2 regions of the Nocardioides terrisoli genome follow, and region 1 is predicted to be linked to the other one. Evidence: predicted binding sites of a transcription regulator. Region 1 holds the regulator's gene; the other holds the start of a gene.

Region 1 (4,491 bases):
GTACGGATCGGGGAAATCGTCATCGTGCTCATTCGGTCCACCTCCAGGGAAGTGCCCGGCCCTCGTGGCCGGACGGAGTTCGCGACCCCTCTTCTGTGTTCTGGTCGATGTCTATCGGCGGCAACCGACAGTTTCGCCGGGCCCAGTCGATCAGACGTTCGATCGAACACATGTACGAGGTTAGATCACCTGTTCGAACCGGGCAAGAACATATGTTCGAACGGCGTGTCGCGAATCTTTTCTCCAAGACCACTGGTGGCAAACTGGGGAGATGAGCCGTCCCACGACCGGCGGCGCCCACCGGGGCCAGCGTGGCACCAGCCGCGCGGAGGTGCTGGCCGCGCTCCGCGACGCGCCCGACGCCTTGGACGTGCAGGCGATCTCGAGGATGCTCGACCTGCACGCCAACACCGTGCGGTTCCACCTCGACCACCTCGTTGCGGACGAGCTCGTCGAGCGGTCGGTCCGCACGGAGGGCCGGCGCGGCCGGCCGCGGGCGACGTACGCCGCGCTTCCCACAACCGACATCGACGAGGATCAGCGCAACTACCGACTGCTCGCCGAGATCCTGGCCGGGTTCGTCGCGAACACCCACGCCGATCCGTCCGCGGCATCCCGGGACGCAGGCAGGGCCTGGGGAAGCTACCTCGCGGAGGAACCACCGCCCCATCGTGAGACTGCCGCCGAGGATGCGGTCAACCAGCTGACCGCGCTCCTCGACGACGTCGGCTTCGCTCCACGGCGCAGCGACGGCAACCAGATCCGACTGGAGCACTGTCCCTTCCGGGAGGTCGCCGCCGACCGGCCCGACGTCGTCTGCTCGGTCCATCTCGGCCTGATGCAGGGCGCGCTGGAGAAGATGCGGGCACCGATGCGGACCGGCCGGCTGCTCCCGTTCGTCGAGCCCTCACTGTGCATCGCCGAGATCGAGCCGGAGATCGAGCCGGGGTGAGGACGAAGGTCCCTTTCTTTTCCACTACCAGCCTTGTAGAAAAGAAGGGGAAGGGAACGCGGACATGATGATCGTCTCGATCGCACAGCACCATCGACTCAGGAGCGGCGAGCGCGTGGTGCGTCAGACGAAGGCCGGCCTTCGATGAGCAGGCTCGCCCGCCGCTGGAGGCACGACCGCGCCGCGCAGCCCGGCGTCACCGAGGACCTGGTCGCCCGCGTCGACGAAGCGCTGGTTCGCGTCGAGCGGTGCCGGGCCGAGCTGGACCTCCTTGTCCGCCTGGAGGCCCCACTGCCGGTACGCCAGACGGCGTACCACCACCTCGAGCTCGCCTTCGACGCAGCCGACGGGCTGTTCCGCGAGGCGACTCGGGTCGCCAGAGCGCGCTCGTTCTCCGAGTGGTCGCAGTGGCGCCGCCGACTCTCCCGGCTCGACCGGAGCCGCCAGGAGAACCTCTTCGCCGGTTCCGACGCGCTGTCGGTCCTGGCGCAGGGCGAGGTCCGCGCCGTCGACACCGGGATGTCCGGTCCCTCGATCGGGGAGATGCAGCACGGGGAGTCCCGCCCCGGGGGCACCACGACGTACGGACTGGACATGGGGGTCGTGCTCGGCGGCCGCGCCGAACCCGCGGAGCCTGTCTCCACCGACCGTCCCGAGCACGCGCCGTCCGACCCGCACGCGTCCGTGGTCGCAGTGAGCCGCCGGCCGGCGACCGGTCCAGCAGCAGCCTGACCGACCGCAGGAGCCGCGTCGACGCATGGCTCGGTGCCCACGGCCCCGAGCGTGACCCGACACGCCGTTCGAACACATGTTTGAACCCCGCCCGGAATCGGTCTACGGTCTGACCCATGGCCACCAAGAGCACCACGAAGCGCCCCGCACGCAGCGCCAAGGGCGACAAGGACGCCACCAAGGAGCGACACGCAACCGTCACCGCGCTGCCCGACGCGGCGCCCGACGCGACCGGACTCACCCCTCGGCAGCAACGCATCCTGAACACGCTTCGCGAGTCGATCGAGCGCCGCGGCTACCCGCCGAGCATCCGCGAGATCGGCGACACGGTGGGCCTGGCCAGCTCCTCCAGCGTCGCTCACCAGCTGCGCGTGCTGGAGAAGAAGGGCTTCATCAAGCGCGACCCCAACCGTCCGCGGGCGCTGGAGGTGTTCATCCCCGAGCTGATGGCCGCCCGTCGCGCGATCTCCCACGCCGACTCCGGCGACGAGAGCTTCGACCCGACCGGGATCGGCGACGCGGTGCCCGGCGCTCAGTACGTCCCGCTGGTCGGCCGGATCGCCGCGGGTGTGCCGATCCTCGCCGAGGAGCAGGTCGAGGAGGTCTTCCCGCTGCCCAAGTCACTGGTCGGCGAGGGCACCCTCTTCCTGCTCGAGGTCTCCGGCGACTCGATGGTCGGCGCAGCGATCTGCCACGGCGACTACGTGGTGGTCCGCCAGGCCCAGACGGCGGAGAACGGCGACATCGTGGCCGCGATGCTCGATGGCGAGGCCACCGTGAAGACCTTCCAGCGCAAGTCCGGCAAGGTCTGGCTGCTCCCCCACAACGACGCCTATGATCCGATCGACGGCACCCACGCCACCATTCTCGGCAAGGTGACCGCCGTACTCCGCCGGGTCTAGGTGCCCTCCTGGCCGGCCTCCAGCGACGCGTGCCCCGCTACGGCGTCACGTCCGCGACCGGCTGAAGTCCTCCTGAGAACTCGATCGCGGCGAGGGGATGTGCTCGGGGTCACATAGGGGTAGTTTTTCCTGTGGCCGTTGCTCGGACGGCCACATTTCTCGGAAAGGGAGAACCCCTGTGACAAGAATTGCCCCGTCCGTCGCCGCGATCGCGGCGGCGGCAGCTCTCGCAGCCGCCACTACCGGCCTGCTCAGCCCGGCCCAGGCCGCCAGCAACGGCCGAAGCACCCTGCCCGGCAGCACCCCGGCCTGGGCGAAGGCCCAGCACAGGGTCGGCAGCACGCCCGGCTCGCAGCCTGTCGACTTCCGCGTCTACCTCGACTGGCGTGGCGGTGACGCCGCCCAGAAGCTCGCCGAGTCGGTCTCCACCCCCGGCAGTCCCGACTACGGCAAGTTCCTCACGCCCGCCCAGTTCCACCAGCAGTTCTCGCCCAACACCAGCACCGTGAACGCGGTGGAGTCCTGGCTGAAGGGTCAGGGCTTCAAGGTGACCTCGGTCCCCGGCAACCGCAAGTACGTCGAGGCGACCGGCACCGCCAGCCAGGCGGCCTCGGCGTTCAAGACCTCCTTCGCGGAGTACAAGGTGCAGGGCCAGACAGTGCGCAGCAACACCACCGCGCTGAGCATCCCGTCCACGCTCACCCACGTCGAGGCGGTGATCGGTCTCGACGAGTCGCAGACGCTTGCGATCCAGCACAAGGCGGCTCCCCCGCCGCCGGTGTTCGTGAACGCGCAGCCATGCTCGTCCTACTGGGGCGAGAAGACGGTCGACAACACGCCGACCCCGGACGGCACCGTGCTGCCGGCGACGCCCGACTACGCGTTCGCGCCGTGCGGCTATGCCGGCAAGCAGTTGCAGGGCGCCTACGGCATGAGCGGCGCGATCAGCAGCGGCAACGACGGCTCGGGTGTCACGATCGGTGTCATCGACGCCTACGCATCGCCGACCATCGTGTCCGACGTGGAGACCTACAGCGCGAAGCACGGCCTGCCGAGCATCAAGGGCCACTTCAGCCAGATCGTCCCGCCGGGCACCTACAACCGGGCTACCAACAAGCAGCAGGACCCGGGCGGCTGGTCCGGTGAGGAGACCCTCGACATCGAGGCCGCGCACACCATGGCTCCCGGTGCCGACATCGTCTACATCGGCGCTCCGAACAACTACCGCGACCTCGACGCGATCATGAACAAGGTCGTCGACAACCACCTGGCCGACATCGTCACCAACTCCTACGGGTACGGCGGCGAGGCACTGCCCACCGGCTACATCAAGCCGCAGCTGGACACCCAGGCTCAGGCGGCCGCGGAGGGCATCAGCCTGCTGTTCTCCTCCGGTGACAACGGTGACGAGACCGGCGGCGTCGACGGCGCCACCCCGACCCCTGACTGGCCGGCCTCGAGCCCGCTGGTGACCGCGGTCGGTGGCACCGCGCTGGGCGTGGACCAGGGCGACAGCCGACAGTTCGAGCTGGGCTGGGAGACCGAGAAGCAGACCCTGAACGCCGACGGCACCTGGAGCACTCCGTTCTACCTGTACGGCGCCGGCGGCGGCACCAGCAGGCTGTTCGCGCAGCCGTCCTACCAGGCCGGCGTGGTGCCGAGCTCCATCAGCCAGACCTACGGTGGTGCGCCGATGCGCGCCGTTCCCGACGTGTCGGCGCTGGCCGACCCGACGACCGGCATGCTGGTGGGGCAGACCCAGTCCTTCCCCGACGGTCACGCGGCCTACTCGGAGTACCGGATCGGAGGCACCAGCCTGGCGTCTCCGCTGTACGCCGGCATGCTGGCGCTGGCGATGCAGCAGGCAGGTCACCCGTTCGGTCTGGCCAACCCGGTGCTGTACAA
Region 2 (4,491 bases), 1.7 Mb from region 1:
TGACCACGTTCATCGAGCGCGCGCGCTACGCCCGCGCCTTCGAGATCGACGAGAACGAGGCCGAGCAGGTCCGCCACACTGTCGGGACCTGGTCGGCGGAGATCGCCGGCCGGGTCTCGCCGCGCAGTCGCCGGCGGGCGCGCTGGTGGCCGCCGTCCCTGGTCGACCGCGGACGGTCGGACCCGGTGACCATCACGGACGACGTGGCCGCGCAGGTCTGAGCGGTCTGCGGCCGCCGATCAGCAGACGCCGTGGCTCAGTATCCCTGACTGCGACGACGGTTCCAGCGGTGCTCCATCCGCTGCATGAAGGAACCCGAGCCGGACTGCTTGCGCTGCCGGCGCGGTCGCTTGCCACCGTGGACCAGCCGGAACGGGCGGCCACCGTGGTGATGGTCATCGCCGATGTCGAAGGGGTGGTCGGGGACGGGGGGCTCGTGCGGTGCGTGCCGGCCGCGCCACGCACTCAGGCCGAGCGTCGCGGAGGCCAGCATCACCACGAAGCCGAGGATGCCGACCCAGGGCTTGGGCAGCATCACGCCGCCGAGGAGCAGAGCGACCCCGCCGAGGAACACCACGCCAGCGGCGAGGGCGCGGATCCGCGCGGTGCGCTCGAGGGTGCGGCCCTGGAGCGCGGAGACGAACTTCGGGTCCTCGGCCGCGAGGGCGCGTTCCATCTGCTCCAGCAGACGCAACTCCTCTTCCGAGAGCGGCACGACTTCCTCCACTGGCTCGATGACTCACTGGCTCGATGACTGCCTGTCCTCCCAGTCTAGGCGCGCAATCGCCGCTGCGGTAGCCACGTCCGCGCAATCGATGGTCGAACATGCCGTCGGTCCGCGACATGCCTCCCGACCAGCCGTCGCGGCGCGATCAGGAGTGGGTCAGCACAGCGTCAGCGCTTGCTGCAGAGCAGGTGCAGTTGCGTGGCCAGGGTGCGGAACTCCGGACGCTCGGCGACGTCGCGCTCGAGATCGAGCAGGGCCTCGGCCGCACCCGGCTCGAGATCGAGGAGGGTCGAGGGGACCAGGTCGGCGAACACGCGCACGCCATGCACCGCATCGACGGTGAAGCCGGCGTCGACCAGCAGCGTCGTGCACTCGTCGGCGGTGAACCGGCGCTCCCCCGACGCGCGGTCGACACCGGCGAGCAGCTCTCGGGCCTGGCCGAAGTGGCCGGCCATCGCTCGGGCCAGCACCGCGGCATGCCGTTGTCCGACCAGCAGGCTGAGCGTCCCGCCCGGACGCACCACCGAGGCCACCGTGGACAGCGCCCCCGCCGCGTCGTCGAGCAGGCCGAGCACGCCGTGGCACAGCACCAGGTCGGCCGAGGCGGCTCCGACGAGCTCGGCCAGATCGGCGACGTCGCCCTGTCGACCCACCACACGATCGGTGACGCCGGCCTCCTCGGCCCGCCTCGCCGCGGCGGCCAACGCGTCTGGACTCGGATCGACGACCGTGACCTGGTGCCCGAGCTCGGCGATGCGTACGGCGAAGCCGCCGGTGCCACCACCGAGGTCCACCACTGCCTGGCCGGGGGTGGCCAGCGCGACGCTGGAGCGCAGCGCCTCCCAGACCACCGCGCTGCGCACCGCGCTTCGGCGCGCGAGCGGGCGCTCGATCGGCCGATCGGCGGAGGGCTCCGTGGGCACCATGCCCACAGACTAGGGCTCGGCCCGGTGGCCCGCCGGGTCAGGCGACCTGGATGGGCAGATGGGTGGTCAGACCGAGCATGGTCTCGACGAGGGCCAGGAAGCGGTCCGCGTCGCGGACCAGGTCATCTGCCTCGCGTGCGCTGACGGCGCGCCTGGATCCCGCCTCCGCCGCGGCGCGCTTCGGGGCACCGGCCGCGAAGAAGGTCGCCCACTCGGCGAGCTCCGGGGCGACCTCGGCCAGCAGCACCCACGCGTTGGTCTGCCGCCGTCGACCCGCAACGACCGGCTGCGCCCGGGCCGCCAGCAGCGCAGCCGTGGCGCGCAGCGCGGCGACGTGGGCCAACGCATAGCGCTCGGGGACGTCGGCCGAGGTGATCGCCTCACGCAACGAGGTCGCCGCGCGCTCGAGATAGGCATGGGTCGCCGCGGGCAGGTAGAGCGGGCGGGCCCACCTGTCCTCGTGGCCGTCGTGTCGTCGTGTCGCCTGCTGCTCGTCGCCCTGGGTGTACACGGTCTCTCCCTTCGAAGCTACGGATCCGGCGACCCCAGCCGGTGGCCCCGGCGAGGGGCGGGGGTCGAGGTCGTCCCTCGCCGGGGACCTGTTCGAACAGATGTTCGAACAAGGCAGACGTTACACCTTCCCGGGGACAGTCGGTCAAGGGCGACCCCGTCGCTAGGCTCACCCCCATGGCCGAGCACCCGTCGATCACGAACTTCCGCGCCCGACTCGAGGAGGTGGAGGGACGCCCGGTCGAGGAGGGACGCATCGTCGTGCTGCCCGACTCGGTGCACACCGCCCAGCTCGCTGCAGATGCCCTCGGCTGCGAGGTCGGCGCCATCGCGAACAGCCTGCTCTTCGCCGCGACGGACGGGTCCGGTGCCGACGAGCCGGTGCTGATCCTCACCTCGGGTGCGCACCGCGTCGACACCGAGAAGGTCGCCGCCGAGCAGGGATGGGGCAGTCTGCGCAGAGCCAGCGCCGCGTTCGTCCGTGAGCACACCGGGCAGGTCATCGGCGGAGTCTCGCCGATCGGCCACCCCCGGCCGGTGCGCACCTTCCTGGACCCCACCCTGCGTCAGTACGACGTGGTCTGGGCAGCTGCCGGGCACCCGGCGGCCGTGTTCCGCTCGACGTACGACGAGCTGCAGGCGATGACCGGCGCCACGGAGATCACCGTCAACTGACCGGCCGCCGACCGCCCACCGAGGAGCAAGCATGGAGATCTGGATCAACCCGGCGTGCAGCAAGTGCCGAACCGCGAAGGCGGCACTCGACGAGGCCGGCATCAGCTACACCGAGCGCCGCTACCTCGACGACCCGCCCACGGTCGCCGAGCTGGCCGAGGTGCTGGACCGGATGGGGCTGCAGCCCTGGGACATCGCGCGGCCCAAGGAGACCGCGGCGGCGGGCATCGTCCTTCCCCGGGACCCCGAGCACCGCGAGGAGTGGCTGGCCGCGATGGCGGCCGACCCCGCCACGATCCAGCGACCCATCATCACCGCCGACGACGGCACCACGGCGGTCGCACGCGACGAGGAGACCCTCGCCCGCTTCATCGGCTGAGCCCCGCGACGCCGTCGCGGGGCGCGGACCCTCCCCCGTGGGGATCCGCGCCCCGCACCATGACTGACGCGCCAGGTCTCGGAAAGGTTGCTCCGGCCGACGAACTTTCTCTCCACGGGTGACGCGGCCGCCCGCACCCGGCCACGCGGGCCGCACTACGCTCGGGCGGGTGACCGCCCTTCCGGACCTGCTGCTGTCCGCCTCCGCGCCCGCAGGGGGCTGACGGCGTGGCCGACGTGGTGGTTGTGGGCGGTGGGTTCGGCGGGATGGCGAGCGCTGCCCGGCTCGCGAAGCTCGGTCATGGGGTGACGCTTCTCGAGGCCTCCCCCGGACTCGGTGGCGCGTTGGGCCTCGTCGAGCAGGACGGCTTCTGCTGGGACTCCGGGCCGACCACGACGCTCCTTCCCGCCGTCGTCCGGGACCTCTTCCGCAAGTCGGGTCGCGCCGTGGAGAAGGAGGTCGACCTGGTGCCGGTCAGCCCGGTCGCCCAGCACCGGTTCGAGGACGGCACCGAGCTCGACCTTCCCAGCGGCCGGGCCGCGCAGCTGCACGCGGTCACCGACGCGCTCGGCGACGGACCGGCAGGTGAGTGGGTCGAGTACGTCGACCGCCTCGGTGAGGTCTGGGAGGCCCTCCGTCGCGACCTGTTCGAGCGGCCGTGGTCCGACGCGCAGGCCAGCAAGGAGTCCCGCGACCTGCTGTCCTCGAGGCTGACCCTGCAGCGCCACGTGCACCGGTCGCTCCGCGACGAGCGGCTGCGCTCGGTGGCGCTGCACAGGAGTCTTCTCGAGGGCCACCAAGCTCGCGACGTCCCCGCCTGGCAGGCGATGTGGTCCTACCTGGAGCAGAAGTTCGGCGCCTGGACCGTGCCCGGCGGGATCGGCCAGCTCACCGACGTCCTCGCCGACCGGCTCCGGACCCGTGGGGTCACCGTCCTGACCGGCACGACGGTCACCGACCTCGTGGTCGAGCAGGAGCGCGTGGTCGCCGTACGCACCCACGCGGGCCCGGTCGAGGCCGACGTCGTGGTCGTGGCGATCGACCCGCGCCGGCTACCGGTCCTCGCGCTGTACGTCGAGCGGACCATGCCGGCCATCCCGCCGGTGCTGTGCCACCTGGGCCTGTCCGGGGAGGTCCCGGACCTGCCCGCCGAGGTGGTGCTGCACGGAGACCCGATGCTGGTGCTGCGCACGACCGGACGCGCCCCGGACGGCGCCCACGCCTGGACCCTGCTCGGGCGGGGCCGGATCGCCGAGGACCTGGTCAACGTCCTG

What was found. Region 1 encodes LexA, which represses DNA repair genes until DNA is damaged. Its sites were predicted from a motif close to TCGAACANNTGTTCGA; they were not measured.
Region 2: Q9R13_RS20140 (SAV_6107 family HEPN domain-containing protein) is a predicted target of LexA. The motif match lies at 2,257-2,272, and genes of this name have one in related genera.

The regions. Positions count from the first base shown of each region.
Region 1 covers NZ_CP134227.1:1,688,898-1,693,388, forward strand. The annotation lists gene Q9R13_RS08040 (LysM peptidoglycan-binding domain-containing protein) at 1-32, opposite strand, end outside; gene Q9R13_RS08045 (helix-turn-helix transcriptional regulator) at 272-952, shown strand; gene Q9R13_RS08050 (hypothetical protein) at 1,097-1,684, shown strand; gene lexA (transcriptional repressor LexA) at 1,801-2,586, shown strand; gene Q9R13_RS08060 (S53 family peptidase) at 2,765-4,491, shown strand, end outside.
Region 2 covers NZ_CP134227.1:4,213,423-4,217,913, reverse strand. The annotation lists gene Q9R13_RS20155 (transglutaminase family protein) at 1-221, shown strand, start outside; gene Q9R13_RS20150 (DUF3040 domain-containing protein) at 257-715, opposite strand; gene Q9R13_RS20145 (methyltransferase) at 895-1,653, opposite strand; gene Q9R13_RS20140 (SAV_6107 family HEPN domain-containing protein) at 1,691-2,164, opposite strand; gene Q9R13_RS20135 (YbaK/EbsC family protein) at 2,341-2,838, shown strand; gene Q9R13_RS20130 (ArsC/Spx/MgsR family protein) at 2,870-3,217, shown strand; gene Q9R13_RS20125 (phytoene desaturase family protein) at 3,445-4,491, shown strand, end outside.